DNA from 2 places in the Methylobacterium oryzae genome. Region 2 is predicted to be linked to the other one. Evidence: riboswitches for the same ligand, from Rfam matches in the RefSeq annotation. Region 2 holds a riboswitch; the other holds the start of a gene.

Region 1 (7,709 bases), 2.8 Mb from region 2:
GGCGGCGATCCCCTCGGACCCGAGCGCCGGCCCGTAGCCGGGCTTGCTCGCGGTCGTGTAGATCGGGCTGAGGGTCACGTAATCGGCGCCGGCCTGCGCGGCAGCCGCAGCCTCGCGCGGCGCGTGGGCCGAGACGCCGATCAGCGCGAGCGGACCGAGTGCCGCCCGCGCCGCCGCGATCGCCTCCGGTCCCGAGCCGCCGCCGAGATGCACGCCGTCGGCACCGAGGGCGCGCGCGAGCGCGACATCGCCTCCGACCGTCAGGACGCCGTTCGCGGCCCGCACGCGCTCGGCCACGCGCGCACCGAGGCGCAGGCGGGCATCCGCCTCTAGGTCCCGGTCGCGGAACCAGATCCAGCGCCCGCCGCCGTCGAGGACCGCCTGCACGGTCTCGGCGAGGGGCCGCGGATGCCCGTGCCGGTCCGTCACCGCGAGCAGCGGCGACGGCAACGCCCTCACGAGCCGACGAGGCCGAGCTGCGGGCTCGACGGCTCGGCCCGGCCGCGGCGGGGGATCCGCCCGGCGCGGTGGGCGTCGCGCCCGGCCTCCACGGCCCGGCCCATGGCGCGAGCCATCCGCACCGGATCGTCGGCCTTGGCCACGGCGGTGTTGATCAGGCAGGCGGAGGCGCCGAGCTCCATGGCGATCACCGCGTCCGATGCGGTGCCGATGCCGGCATCGACCACCACCGGCACTGTCGCCCGGCGGCAGATCAGCTCCAGGTTGGCCGGATTGGCGACACCCATCCCGGAGCCGATCAGCGAGCCCATGGGCATCACCGCGGCGCAGCCGAGATCCTCCAGGCGCTGGCACACGATCGGGTCGTCGTTGCAGTAGGGCAGCACGACGAAGCCGTCGTCCACGAGATGGCGGCAGGCCTCGATCAGCTCCATCACGTCCGGGTAGAGCGTCTCGCGGTCGCCGATCACCTCGACCTTGATCCAGTTGGTGTCGAGCGCCTCGCGGGCGAGCTCGGCGGTCATGATCGCGTCCCGGGCCGTCTCGCAGCCGGCGGTGTTCGGCAGGAAGCGCTTGCCCTTCAGGATCTTGACCGTGTCCGAGCCGTGGCCCTGCAGCGAGACCCGGCGGATCGAGGCGGTGACCACGTCGGCGCCGCTCGCCGCGACGGCGTCGCGCATGATCGCCTGCGTCGGGTAGCCGGCGGTGCCGATGAACAGCCGGGACGACAGCCTCACCCCGGCGATGGTCAGGCTGTCATCCCCGCCCTCGGGGCGCGGCGGCAAGTGACTCTGGTCCATGCTCAACCTCCCTGCATGGCGCGGACGATCTCGACCCGGTCGCCCTCCGCGACCGGTGTCTCGCCCCAGTCCCGGCGGCGCAGAACGCGGCCGTTCAGCGCGATGGCGACACCCTGCGGACTCTCGATGCCGCTCTCCTCCGCCTCCAGGCGGAACAGGGCGTCCACCGTCTCGACCGCGCACTCGCGCGGCTCACCGTTGACGAGGAGTTTCATGCCGAGGCCCTCAGCGCTTCCGGCTGGCCGAAGCGCGCGCGGGTGAAGGGACGCGCCACCTCCGGCAGCGCGCCGCGCAGCACCAGCGCGGCGATCGCGTCGGCGGTCACCGGGGCGAGCAGGTAGCCGTTGCGGTGATGCCCGGTGGCGGCGACGAGGCCCGGCGCGATCGCGTCGAGGATCGGTGCGTCGTCGTCCGAGGTCGGGCGGTACCCGCTCCAGACCGCCTCCACCTCCATCTCCTCGATGCCGGGCAGCACCCGGCGGGCACCCTCCAGCAGGGCGTAGAGTCCGCCCGCGGTGACGCCGGGCCGGAAGCCGCAATCCTCGACGGTCGCGCCGACGATGAGCTGGCCGTCGCTCTTCGGCGCCATGTGGACCTGCTCGGTCCAGACCATCCGCGCCAGGGTACCGGTCCGGGCGGTGGTGCGCAGGGCCAGGGACTGGCCCTTCAGCGGGCGGACCGGCAGGGCGAGCGCGTCGGGCAGCAGACCGCCCTCCCCGCTCCAGGCGCCGGAGGCGAGGATGACGGTCTCCGCCGGGACGACGCGGTCGCCGGCGCGGATCCCGGTCACGCGGCCACCCGACCAGTCCAGGGCGGTGACGGGATTCCGCTCCGCCAGAATTACGCCGGCGCGGCGGCAGGCCTCGGTGAGGGCGTCCATGACCAGACGGGGGTCGACCTGATGGTCGAGCGGGCAGTGGATCCCGGCGGTGACGGAGGGGCGCAGGCCCGGCTCCAGGCGCCGCACCTCGCTGCCCGGCAGCCACGTGGCCTCGAGCCCCGAGCGGCGCTGAAGGTCGAAGCGGAAGCGCAGGCGCTCGACCTCGTCGCGGCCGACCGCCAGCACCAGGGTGCCGTCGGCGCGGTAGTCGATCGCCCGGCCGGACTCGGCCTCCAGGGCGTCGCGGAACGCGGGCCAGAGCCGCAGCGAGTCCAGGGCGAGCGGCAGCAGCGGATCGGAGCCCGGCTCGTGCTCGGCGGCGGGGGCCAGCATGCCGGTGGCCGCGAGGCTCGCGCCCGCCCCGATCGTGTCCCGCTCCAGCACCGTCACGGCGCGGCCGGCCCGGGCGAGGCGCCACGCGATCGACAGCCCGATCAGCCCGCCGCCGACCACGGCGACGTCCGTCCGCGCCGGAAGGGTCGCCGGCGCGACGTTGCCGTCCGGGTTGCGGCGGCGGCCGATCGGTGAGGCGGGTCGGTCGAGGGGCACAATCATCTCCGCGGATTGCCGTCGCGGAGATCGGGCCGTGCGCTTCGGTGAGAAGCTGTGGCCTGCCTTTCAGGCGGCCGCGGTCCAATCCCTACGCCGGTATGAGCCGGATCAGGTTCGAAGGATTTCCGCGCCGCAGGTCCTGACGGACGTGCCAGCGGTTTCTCAGCCCCTTGCCGGGGATCTCCCTGGAACAGACGCAGATGTGGCTCCCCGGCCCCTGCCGGTCAACCCCGCGCCGCGAGCATCCAGTCGTTCCCGCGACAATCCGCGGATCCCGGTGACGATCTGGACACCAAGCGGAGCGGAATCGGCGCGCGCGCCGCGGCGGCGACCGCGATCGCGCACCATCCCTTCACTGGTCTGGCATCTCATCACCGGGATTCCGGAACGTCTCCGGTCGCCGGCACTCCACGTCACGGGCGGACTCGCGTGCGCGCAATCCTATTGATCTGCCTGCTCGGCTTCCTCGGTGTCACGGCCGCCTTGAAGCTGCGCGACGGCATGAGGCCGGCGCCGGTGGCCCTCGCCGTCACGCCGCCGGAGCCCGTTCCCGCAGTCGACGCCGCCGGCGTGGCCCTCCAGGCCGGGCGCAACGGCCACTTCTTCGTCAATGCGCTGTTGGACGGCCGCTCGCTGCCGATGATGGTCGATACGGGAGCGAGCGCCTGCGCGTTCTCCGAGGAGGATGCCGCGCGGATCGGGATCCGGGTCACTCCGGCCGATTTCACCCGCGTCTGGAACACCGCGAACGGCACGGTCCGCGTGGCGCCGATCCGGATCGCCATCGTGCAGATCGGATCGATCACGGTCCGGGACGTCGATGCGGTCGTGATCCCGCGCGGGCTCCTGTCGACGAGCCTGCTGGGCATGTCGTTCCTCAGGCGTCTGCGCGATTTCGGCATCTCCGGCAGCACGATGACGCTCAGGGGCTGAGGCGGCCGGAGATCGACGCTGATCTGTCTGGCCGAGGCGCGCCTGTGGGGATCCCCCGGGCCTGCACCACGGGATCGGCTGCGGGCCCAACGCCCGCGCCGATGACCTACGGCGTTCGGGCCTCGTGCCAGCCCGATGGCGGGTGTCTCCTGATCCGCTCGATCAGTCTATCGGTCGCGGGTATTTGCAGTCATAAGACCGTGAGCCGGAGAATTTATATATAACTGGCTTATTATATGTAGTTTCAGATATTTAATCCAAATTTTTCCGAAGGATATGTTTGTTTGTCAGCGCATTCCGGCAATGCTAGGAGCGTTCATGACTGCGCATCCGACACGTGAGCGCGCGATGGGACGGCTTCGGTATGAAGAATCGCGGATCGACGATCTGTTTGTCCATGATCGTGAAGGACGAGGCCCACGTTATCCGGCGTTGCCTCGATTCTGTTCGTCCGATCATCGATCATTGGATCGTCGTCGATACCGGCTCGACGGATGGAACCCAGGATGTCGTCCGTGCCGCGCTCGCGGACATACCGGGTGCTCTGGTCGAGCGCCCCTGGGTCGATTTCGCCTTCAACCGGAACGAGGCCTTGAAACTCGCGCGGCGTCACGCGCAGTACGCATTGATCATCGACGCCGACGATGAGCTGATCGTCCCGGCGGAATTCACGATGCCGAAGCTGCGTGCGCCCGGCTATCGGTTCGAGATCATCGACGCGCACACGCGGTACTGGCGCAACCAGCTGGTCAGCACCCGGGAGAACTGGCGTTACCGGGGCGTGCTGCACGAATTCCTCAGCTGCCCCGGCGTGACAGAGACACCGATCCTCCCCCTCGCGATGCGTCGGGGCGACGACGGTGCCCGCCACCGCGACGCGACGGCGGACGCGCGGGATATCGCCGTCCTCGAGAAGGCACTGGCGGTCGAGACGGACCCCTTCATGATCGCCCGGTACACGATGTACCTCGGCACCACCTACGACGCCGCCGGCGAGTACCGGAAAGCGTTCGCCTGTTTCCTGAAGCGGGCCGATCTCGGCGGATGGGACGAGGAGGTCTATTTCAACCTGCTGATGGCCGCGGTGAACGCGGAGCGCCTCGACGAGCCGGAGGACAGGGTGCTGCAGCTCTACGAGCGCGCCACCGCAATCCGTCCGGGGCGGGCGGAGGCGCGCCACGGGGCCAGCCGATTCTGCAGGCTGAGGAAGCGGTTCGCGGAAGGCTATCGTTACGCCGAGGCGGGCTTGGCTCTCGAGCTTCCGAGCGAGGGCATCTCCCTGAACCCGTGGGTCTACGAGTACGGCTTGCTCGACGAGTTCGCCCTCAACGCGTACCACAGCGGCCAGTTCAGCGCCTGCGGACATGCCTGCCTGAAGATCCTCGAGCGGGCGCATGTCCCGCGGGAGGTCGCCATACGCGCCGGCGCCCTGGCCCGGGACGTGATGGCGCAGATGATCGATCCGGTCTGGGGTTGCCGGCACACACCCTACGCTCTGCCGTTCGTGCCGACGTGGTGACACGCACCGCGCGCGGATCGCCCGCGAGCCTCAGATCGCGGCGGATCTCCGCGAGCGCCGCGTGACGTCGGGTCCGATCGGAGGGCCGCTCAGCTGGACTTGCGCGGCCGCAGGAATTTCGGCCGGAACACCGCCATGGGCTCGTCGAAGCCGTTGAGCCGGTGCTCTCCCATTGGGATCGGGTCTCCCCAGAGGAAGTCCACGAAGGGCTTCGACATCAGCAGCGGCTCGCCGAGGGCGCGGTTCAGCTGCGCGATGCGGCTCGCGAGGTTCACGTCGCGGCCGATCACCGTGAAGTCGAGGCGTGAGCCGGATCCGACATTGCCGTAGGCGGCCTCGCCGTGGTGGAGCGCGATGCCGGCGGCCACCGGCACCGGGAACTGGTGCAGGGCGTTCGCCTCGTCGAGGGCCGCCAGGGCGTGCTGGGCCGCCGTGAGCGCGCCCTTGGCCGCGCCGCCCAGATCGTCGCCGGTTTCCCGGAAGATCGCCAGCAGGCCGTCGCCGAGATACTTCAGGACCTCGCCGCCCTCACGCTCGATCGGCGGCACGAGGCAGTCGAAGAACACGTTGAGCAGGCCCACCGCCTCCTCCGGCGTCATGTCGGCGGTGGTGCGGGTGTAGTCGCGCATGTCGGCGAACAGGATCGCCGAGCGGATCCGGGTCACCTGCCCGCGGCGGATGTCGCCGGCCAGGATCGCCCGGTGCGGCTCGTCGCCGACATAGAGCCGGAGCACGTGGTCGAGCTGCTTGTTGAGGACGCGCATCTCCATCACGGCCGCCAGCGCCGGCATGACGAAGCGGAGGATCGCGATGTCGTCGTCCCGGAACCCCTCGGGGGCCCGCGTGGCGAAGGTGATGCCGTTCTGCGTGCCGTTCGTGAAGAACAGGGGCGCCACGACGTAGTGGGTGTAGCCGCCAGCCTTCAGGTCGGGAACGATCGCGTAGGCGTCGTCCGGAGTCTTCGACAGGTCGAGGATGAGCCACTCCCCGGTCTCGTGGACCGTGTGGAACGGGCTGTTGAGGTACGCGTCCGTCGAGCGGGCCCCGTGGGGGAACAGCCGCACGGTGGTGCCGCCGTCCCGCGTCCAGATTCGGCCGACGCCGGCATACTCCGAGTGCAGGGTGTCGATCGCCGTGGAGGCCCGGTCCACCGGCACGCCGATCGCGATCAGGCGCTCGGCGAGCCCGGCCAGCATCTCCTCGGCGTTGGGCATCCGCGCGCCCTCGCCGAGAAGCCAGTCGCGGATGCCCACGGAGGGCTGGAGCGCGCCGAAGGGCACGTCGTCGGCCTCCGAGCCGTCCGCGAAGGCCGTCGGGGATCCGGGCGTTGGCGGGCGGCGTTCGAGCATGGCGCCAGACTGGATGCCGCGCGGCACCGTGGCAACGCGGGCGACGGGGAAGCGCCGCGCGGTTCGCGGCGCGGGCTCAGTTGTCCAGGAAGCTCCTGAGCTTCCGGCTGCGCGAGGGATGCTTCAGCTTCCGCAGCGCCTTCGCCTCGATCTGGCGGATGCGCTCGCGGGTCACCGAGAACTGCTGGCCGACTTCCTCCAGGGTGTGGTCGGTGTTCATGCCGATGCCGAAGCGCATGCGCAGCACGCGCTCCTCGCGGGGCGTGAGCGAGGCGAGCACGCGCGTCGTGGTCTCGCGCAGGTTCGACTGGATCGCCGCGTCGATCGGCAGGACGACGTTCTTGTCCTCGATGAAGTCGCCGAGGTGGCTGTCCTCCTCGTCGCCGATAGGCGTCTCGAGGGAGATCGGCTCCTTGGCGATCTTCAGGACCTTGCGGACCTTCTCCAGCGGCATGGCCAGCTTCTCGGCCAACTCCTCCGGGGTCGGCTCGCGGCCGATCTCGTGCAGCATCTGGCGCGACGTGCGGACGATCTTGTTGATCGTCTCGATCATGTGCACCGGGATGCGGATGGTCCGGGCCTGGTCGGCGATCGAGCGGGTGATCGCCTGACGGATCCACCACGTCGCGTAGGTCGAGAACTTGTAGCCGCGGCGGTACTCGAACTTGTCGACCGCCTTCATCAGGCCGATGTTGCCCTCCTGGATCAGATCCAGGAACTGCAGGCCGCGGTTCGTGTACTTCTTGGCGATCGAGATCACGAGGCGCAGGTTCGCCTCGATCATCTCCTTCTTGGCCTGCCGGGCCTCGCGCTCGCCCTTCTGGACCATGTTGACGATGCGGCGGTACTCGCCGATCTCCAGGCCCGTCTCCGAGGCGAGGTCGAGGATCTGCGCGCGCAGCTCCGCCACCTGCCTCGAGCCGCGCTCGACCAGGTTCTTCCAGCCCTTGCCGCCGAGCGTACCGACGCGCTCCATCCAGTTCGGATCGAGCTCGTAGCCCTGGTAGTGGCGCAGGAACTCGTCGCGGGCCACGCCGTGGCTCTCGGCGAAGCGCATCAGCCGGCCCTCGTGGCCGATCAGCTGCTTGTTGATCGAGTAGAGCTGGCCGACCAGCGCCTCGATGCGGTTGTTGTTCAGAGACAGGGACTTCACGTCGGCGACGACGATGTCCTTCAGCTCGATCTGCTTCTGGTTCTGGGCCGGGGTGTTCTGCTCG
Region 2 (7,709 bases):
CGGACCGGCCCGCGCGCATCCTTGTGCGACGCCATAGCGAGCGCGGCCGCTGGCCGGAAGCCGCCGACCGGATTATTCGGCACCCGCACCGCGAACCACGGGGGAATCGGGGACGTGCAGATTCGGATCGCTCTGGCCTTCGGGGCCATCACGCTGGGAGGCGGCGCGCTGGCACCCGCCCCGGCCCAGGCCTACCAGCTCGACACGGTGAACCTGGTCGGCTGCGCGCAGGAGGGCGGCGTCTGCCGGATGCCCTATCCCACCAACGTCTATTACGGCGTGCCCGGCCGGACGAACGGCCGGCCGTTCCCGCAGGGCGGCGTCGTGCCCTGCAACACCCAGACCTTCGGCGATCCGGCGCCGGGCCAGGCGAAGAGCTGCTGGTACGCTCCGCGGATCAACGCGGGCGGCGGTGGGGGCTACGGCGGCGGCTACGGCGGTGGCGGCGGGGGTGCCTACGGCGGCGGGGGCGGCTACCGGAATGACGGCTACGACGACCGGCGCGACGCCTACCGCGACCGCCGCGACTACGACCGCCCGCCGCCGCGCCGCTCCTACGACGACGATTACGGGCCGGGGCCACGCCGCTACCGGGGTGATCCCGACGAGTACTGATCTCGGTCGAGCAGGGCAGGCACGGGAACGTATTTGCCCTGTTAACCGCGATCCGGCATCGTCCGGCTCCGCGGAGCCACGAGACGGGACGGAGGAGCTGATGACGGAGAATCGCCGCGGCACCTTCCGGAAGAACGCCTTCACGTTCGGCGCCGTGCTGCTCGACGGCGGCGAGGTGAGCTGCCTGGTCTGGGACGCCACCGACGTCGGCGCGCAGATCGAGGTCGAGGACGATCAGGCCGTGCCGGACCGCTTCGCGCTTCGTGTCAGCACGGGCACCGAACCGCGCCCGGCCACCGTGGCGTGGCGGCGCAGCCGGCGGATCGGTATCGCCTTCGACGGCTGAGGTCCCTCAGGTCGCCTGCAGGGCCGGGCTCGGCTTAGGCCCGGACCCGGCCAGCCGGAACCGGCGCGGCCGGACGAACAGCAGGTCGAGCGCCGTTCCGCGGACCAGCCGCTCCAGCATGAGCGGCAGGACAACCGCCATCGCCATGACGGTCAGGCTGGCGAGGCCGATATCGGCGATCGCGCCGGTGCGCACGAGGATCTCCCGGGTCGCCGCCATCGGCAGCGAGAAGGCGAGGTAGATCACGATCGAGCGCTGGCCGCAGGTCCGGACCGCCTCGGCGACCGGACCGCCGGCGCGGCCGATGAGAGCCGCCGCCACCAAGATCGCGAGGGCACCGGCCCCGCCGAGGGCGAGGCTCACCAGCGGCAGGCTGGCGAGGGTCGGATGATCCGGCAGGCCCGACGGGGTCAGCGCGAGCCAGCCTTCCAGGACCGCCCAGGCGCCGAGGCCGCAGAGGGCGAGCGGGACGCGGCGGCGCGCCGCGTCGGCGAGCGCGAAGATCCGCCCGGCGAACAGGTAGCCCGCGACGAAGTAGACGTAGCGGGCGCAGAACTCCTCGATCAGGGTCGACTCGCTGCGGATGTCGGCGATCTGCAGCAGGGCGGCGCCGGCGAGGAGCACGCCGCCGGGCACGCGGCGCAGGGCCTTGGTGACCACCGAGAACACCGCCAGCAGGTAGATGAACCAGAGGCTGGAATAGGGCTCGATCAGCGCGTGGGCGAGATGCGCCGCGAAGGCCGCGGGACCGGCATCGCCGACGATCTTGCCGTACTTGGCGACCGACTGGATCACCAGCCAGAGCAGGTAGAAATAGGCGAAGTGGACGACCCGGCGGTCGGAGAACAGGCGCCAGTCGCGGTCGATCACCCGCCCGACGAACAGTCCGGAGAGCAGGAAGAAGTCCGGGATGCGGAACGGCTTCGCGAAGGCGACGATCGGGTGGAGGAAGCCCTCGCCGCCCATGGCCTCGCCGGTGCCGATGACCGAATGCATCATGACGACCAGGAGGATGCAGATCCCCTTGGCGATATCGACCCAGGCGAGTCGATCCCCCGTATCCCCGACCCCGGCCATCGTCCGAACCCTCGCGATCGGGGCGATCCTGGACCGGTTCGGGTTGACGGCAAGGAACGGGGCGGCGGCCACCTGCGGATGTGACGAACGCCCGGTAAACGCCGGCCGGGCAGGTGTCAGATCTTGCGGCGCGCCGACTTCCGCTCGCGGGTCATGCGCGTGGCGGCGTGGAAATCGTCGGGCTTGCCGCGGACCCAGACGAGGAAGCGCGCGATCTCCGGATCGGCGCGCAGGGCCTCGACGTCGGCGAGGCGCTTGGCGATCTCCGCCTCGCTGTAGCGGGCGTGGATCGCCGAGTGGCAGATCTGGTGCAGCCGGACCGTGCCGCGATGGGTCCCGCCCTTCAGCTTCGGCGTGAGGTGATGGAGGCTGGAGCGGGCGCGGCGCGGGATCGGGCGCTCGCAGAGGGGGCAGACCGGGTCCGGCGGGCCCGGGACGCCCGGCGCGTCCGGATCCTCGGCGCTCCAGCGCTGCGAGCGCCGTCCGACCACGCGAGCCTCCCTCTCCTACCCCTGCTGGTCCACCGGCTGCGGGCAAGCCGGACCGACGCCCTGTCCGAACAGCGCTTCGGCCTCGCGATCCCGGCTCCCCAGGATGGAGACGTGGTCCCCCGGGATCACGTCGATCCGCGCCCGCGGGCCGGCCGCCTCGGCGAGGTTCCGCGCCAGCTTGGCCGGCACCACCGTGTCGTCGCGGCCCTGCACGATCAGCACGGGCGCCGACCCGTCGCGGATGCGCAGGTCCGAGCGGTACGTGTCGCGCAGGAGCCAGATCGGGGCTAGCGGGACATGCAGCCGCACGGTGTGGGTCATCGAGTCGAACGGCGCCTCCAGGTACAGGCCGATCGTCGGCACCCGTTCGGCGACGGCCACGGCCACGGCGGCCCCGAGGGAGTGTCCGTGGAGGAGGATCGGCGCGTCGGGCGCCCGCGCCCGCGCGGCCTCGACGGCCGCCAGCCCGTCGCGGATCAGCCCGTCCTCGCTGGGGCTGCCGGTGGAGCCGGGATAGCCGCGATAGGCCACAGTGAGCACGCCCCAGCCGCGCGCCCGCCAGGGCTCCGCGGCGAAGCGGGCCGCGTGCGGCTCGGGGCGGGACCCGTTGCCGTGGAAGCTCACGACGACGCCGCAGCCCGGCCGCGGAGGCCGCCACAGGCCGTGCAGGGTCTCGCCGTCGGGGGTCGCGACCGTGATCGTCGCGAGGCCCGGCGGGATCGTCCACGGGTTCTGCGGCCCGAAGGCGCCCGGATAGAGGAACCGGCGCTGCCCGAGCGCGAGCGCGGCGCAGGCCAGCCCGCAGAGGAGGAGCGCGGCGAGCAGGAGGCCGGCGATGAGGCGCATTGCGGTGCGATTGCGGCGGGGGAGAACGCGTGCGTTCGGACGAACGGTTTCGGGGATGTGTTTTCTAGGGCGGCCGGTCAGCATTGACAAAGCCGTCCGCGGGCCCGAGTCTGGAACCGTTCCGAGGGGGGCCCTGAAGAGGGCTGAGATTGGGCACGCTGCCCTGACCCTTGAACCTGATCCGGCTCATACCGGCGGAGGGACGGGAACCTGCGGTCGCATCTCGCGCGACCTCATCTCATCTCGGCCATCGCGTGGACCGGACCGCTCCAGCACGAGGAGAGGCCCACGATGAACGCACCCGTTCTCCCGAAGGACGTGAAAGGCAGCCCCGAGACCGTGACCACGGGTCCGGTCACCGGATCGCGCAAGGCGTACGCGAACCCGGCCGGGCGGCCGGACATCCGCGTCCCCTATCGCGAGATCGTCCTCTCCGATCCGAAGGAGGAAGCGGTGCGGGTCTACGACCCGTCGGGCCCCTACACCGAGACCGATGCCCGCATCGACCTCAATGCCGGCCTCCCCGGCGTGCGCGAGCCCTGGGTCGCCGCCCGCGGCTACGCGGCCGTCGCGCCGCGCGCGGTGAAGCCCGAGGATAACGGATTCGCGGGCGACAAGCTCGTGGCCCCCTGCCCCGCCGAGCGGACCATCCGCAAGGCGGCCCCGGGCCAGATGGTGACCCAGTACGAGTTCGCCCGCGCGGGGATCATCACCGAGGAGATGATCTACGTCGCCCACCGCGAGAACGTCTGCCGGGAGGCCATGCTCGCGGGCGCCGAGGCCGCGCTCGCGGACGGCCAGAGCTTCGGGGCCTCGGTCCCGCCCTTCATCACCCCGGAATTCGTCCGCGACGAGATCGCCCGCGGCCGGGCGATCATCCCGGCCAACATCAACCACACCGAGCTGGAGCCGATGGCGATCGGCCGGAACTTCCTGGTCAAGATCAACGCCAACATCGGCAACTCCGCCGTGACCTCCTCGGCCGCCGACGAGGTCGAGAAGCTCGTCTGGTCGATCCGCTGGGGCGCCGACACGGTCATGGACCTGTCCACCGGCCGCAACATCCACAACATCCGCTCGTGGATCATCCGCAACAGCCCGGTCCCGATCGGCACGGTGCCGATCTACCAGGCGCTGGAGAAGGTCGGCGGCGACCCGCTCAAGCTCGACTGGGAGGTCTTCAAGGACACGCTGATCGAGCAGGCCGAGCAGGGCATCGACTACTTCACGATCCATGCCGGCGTGCGGCTCGCCCACGTGCCGCTGACCGCCCGGCGCGTCACCGGCATCGTCTCCCGCGGAGGCTCGATCATGGCGCGCTGGTGCCTGGCCGGGCACCGGGAATCGTTCCTCTACGAGCGGTTCGACGAGATCTGCGACATCATGCGGGCCTACGACGTCTCGTTCTCGCTGGGCGACGGCCTGCGCCCGGGCTCGATCGCCGACGCCAACGACGCCGCGCAGTTCGGCGAGCTGGAGACGCTCGGCGAGCTGACCAAGGTCGCCTGGGACAAGGGCTGCCAGGTGATGATCGAAGGCCCCGGCCACGTGCCGATGCACAAGATCAAGGTCAACATGGAGAAGCAGCTGAAGGAGTGCGGCGAGGCGCCGTTCTACACCCTCGGCCCGCTGACCACCGACATCGCCCCGGGCTACGACCACATCACCTCGGGCATCGGCGCCGCCATGATCGGCTGGTTCGGCACCGCGATGCTCTGCTACGTCACCCCGAAGGAGCATCTCGGCCTGCCGGACCGGGACGACGTGAAGACCGGCGTCATCACCTACAAGATCGCCGCCCACGCCGCCGACCTCGCCAAGGGGCATCCCGCCGCGCAGCTCCGGGACGACGCGCTCAGCCGCGCCCGGTTCGACTTCCGCTGGGAGGACCAGTTCAACCTGGGCCTCGATCCGGATACCGCCCGGCGCTTCCACGACGAGACCCTGCCGAAGGACGCCCACAAGGTCGCGCATTTCTGCTCGATGTGCGGGCCGAAATTCTGCTCGATGAAGATCACGCAGGACCTGCGCGCCGAGGTGCTGGCGATGGAGGAGGCCGGCGAAGTCGTGGGCGCGGCGCCCGCGATGTCGAAGGCCGAGGCCGAGGCCGGCATGCGGGCGAAGTCGCAGGAGTTCCTGGCCGAGGGCGGCAAGCTCTACGTCGACGCCGCCGAGTGAGACGGGCGCGCGCCCGGTCCGCTCAGGATTCGGGCGCGCCGCAGCCCCGCCCCGGCGTTCCGCCGTGCGGGGCCTCGATATCGAGAATGTCGCCTGGGCGGGCGCCGTAGGCATCGTGCAGCGCCGCGAGCATCAGATCCGCGGCGATGCCCGTGTCGGGCGGCGATCCCAGCTCCACGAGGCGCGCGAAGTTCTCCGCCGGGTCCGCCTGGACGTATCCGAGCGCCGCCAGAGCCTGCCGTGCCGTCGCATCCAGCCGCAGGCGCCTTCGGCCGGGTGGCCCGTAGGCGCCCGACGCGGCCTCGCAGAACATCCGCGTATCCCGATCCTGGAAGATGCACTGGACGTAGCGCTGCGCCTGTCCGTGCGGCGCGACGACGATGAAGCGGTCGCGCGAGACGTCGACCGGCCCGCGCCTGTGGATGGCGTCGAGACGCTCCACGACGGCGCAGCGGTGCTCGCGGATGAACGGCGCGCGCGTACCCGGATCGCCAGCCGCGGCCGGCGCGGCGAGCGCGGGACTGGTCGCCAAGACGAGCATCGCCGAGATCCTGTACATCGCGTGCTCCACGCTGCGCGGGGCGGGCCGCAGTCCCGTCGCGGGAAGACGAACCGGCTGGGCGCCGAGTCGACCCAGGAGAAAATTCAGCACGGATTTGTGTCGCGCAGGTAACGCGATGTTCATCGCATCTCCGATTCCGCCACATCATCCGGTGGACCGGCGGTCGCCATTAAGGAACGATTAGGCAGGACCGCGCCTCAATCCTTCGATCACAGGATCGCAGGAGACCGGCGATGGAGATCCGAACGCTGACATCCACGACGCCGGGGCCGCAGGGCCTCGACGCGCTCGGAGCGACGGCCGCCGCCGCCGTGACCCAGCAGGCGCCCGAGCCCGAGACGTCCGCCAAGCCGCTCGAGCCCGCGGTGAAGCTCGACATCGGCACGAACGGCGGCAAGGCGCGGTACATCCAGGATCCGGACACCAGCTCGATCGTGTTCCAGGTGGTCGATCCGTCGTCCGGCAACGTGATCGACCAGCTCCCGAGCGAGACCGCCCTGCGCAATCGCGCCTACGATTCCGCCCGCAGCACGCAGGGTTCGCAGAGCGGCAGCCTCTCCCGCGTCGCCTGAGCGGAGTCGCTCAGGCGCGCAGCCGGCGGACCGAGTCATCGACCGGCGGCGCGGCCAGGCCGAACTGCGCCAGCGGCAGGATCTCCACCGGCGCGTCCCGCCGCGCGACGAGCACGCTGTTCTCGGCGACCGTCGTCCAAGTGCCGTGATCCCGGTCGAGCGGCTCCGAGGCGACGACCACGCCGCCCTCCGAAGCGCGGTAGTAGAGCGAGTTCGCCTTGTCGTTCGCGGCGTAGCGGAACGCGTAGAGATCGCGCCCGTCGGCCAGCGCCGCGGTGAACCGGAACGGATGCGGCCCGGCGAGATCCGTGAGGCGCGCGAGCGCGCGCGCCGTCGCCTCGACAGGATCGCGGCGCGGCCCCGGTCCCATCAGGCCGCAGCCCAGAAGCCCGAGGAAGATCGCTTCGGAATCGGTGGTCCCCGCGCGCGACGGGTACAGCTCGTCCGGGATCAGCGCCTCGACCGGGCGCCGCAGGCGGCTCCAGTCGCCGATATAGCCGTTGTGCATGAACAGCCACGGGCCGCAGGCGAAGGGATGGCAGTTCGGCCGGGTGATCGGCGTGCCGGTCGCGGCGCGCACGTGCGCGAAGAACAGGTGCGAGTGCAAGTGCCGGCACAGGTAGCGCAGGTTGTCGTCCGACCAGGCGGGCTGGACCTCGCGGTACCGGCCGGGCTCCGGGTGATCGCCGTACCAGCCGAGCCCGAACCCGTCGCCGTTGGTCGCCGCGGTCGATTCGAGCGCCGCGATGCTCTGCGAGACGAGGCTGTGGGACGGCTCGGTGACGTAGTGCTCCAGCGGGATGGTGCGTCCCGCATAGGCGATCCAGCGGCACATCGACGGGCTTCTCCGGGTGTCTGTCGACCGGCTGATCCGGGACGATCGTGGACAAAGCGCGGCACCTTGAGCGCGCGGTCGATCACGATCCGTCGCGAAAGGCGTGCCGCGGCCCGTCTCAGACGCCGTGCGTCTGGAGCCAGCTCTCCAGGAGGGCCACCTGCCAGAGCTTCGAGTTGCCCTTGGG

What was found. A riboswitch is a leader RNA that binds a small molecule or an ion and turns the genes downstream of it on or off. The one in region 2 is predicted to bind thiamine pyrophosphate.
Region 1: another riboswitch for thiamine pyrophosphate. It lies ahead of thiO (glycine oxidase ThiO); the one in region 2 lies ahead of thiC (phosphomethylpyrimidine synthase ThiC).

What each region holds. Positions count from the first base shown of each region.
Region 1 is NZ_CP090349.1:4,331,479-4,339,187, forward strand. It holds gene LXM90_RS20730 (thiamine phosphate synthase) at 1-459, opposite strand, end outside; gene LXM90_RS20735 (thiazole synthase) at 456-1,259, opposite strand; gene thiS (sulfur carrier protein ThiS) at 1,262-1,474, opposite strand; gene thiO (glycine oxidase ThiO) at 1,471-2,694, opposite strand; TPP riboswitch at 2,759-2,887, opposite strand; gene LXM90_RS20750 (retropepsin-like aspartic protease family protein) at 3,121-3,624, shown strand; gene LXM90_RS20755 (glycosyltransferase) at 4,022-5,143, shown strand; gene LXM90_RS20760 (adenylate/guanylate cyclase domain-containing protein) at 5,233-6,492, opposite strand; gene rpoD (RNA polymerase sigma factor RpoD) at 6,569-7,709, opposite strand, start outside.
Region 2 is NZ_CP090349.1:1,561,257-1,568,965, reverse strand. It holds gene LXM90_RS07560 (hypothetical protein) at 115-615, shown strand; gene LXM90_RS07555 (hypothetical protein) at 716-961, shown strand; gene LXM90_RS07550 (acyltransferase family protein) at 968-2,038, opposite strand; gene LXM90_RS07545 (restriction endonuclease) at 2,155-2,529, opposite strand; gene LXM90_RS07540 (alpha/beta hydrolase) at 2,545-3,375, opposite strand; TPP riboswitch at 3,490-3,595, shown strand; gene thiC (phosphomethylpyrimidine synthase ThiC) at 3,667-5,553, shown strand; gene LXM90_RS07530 (TY-Chap domain-containing protein) at 5,576-6,094, opposite strand; gene LXM90_RS07525 (flagellar protein FlaG) at 6,349-6,687, shown strand; gene LXM90_RS07520 (class II glutamine amidotransferase) at 6,698-7,522, opposite strand; gene LXM90_RS07515 (N-acetylglutaminylglutamine amidotransferase) at 7,641-7,709, opposite strand, start outside.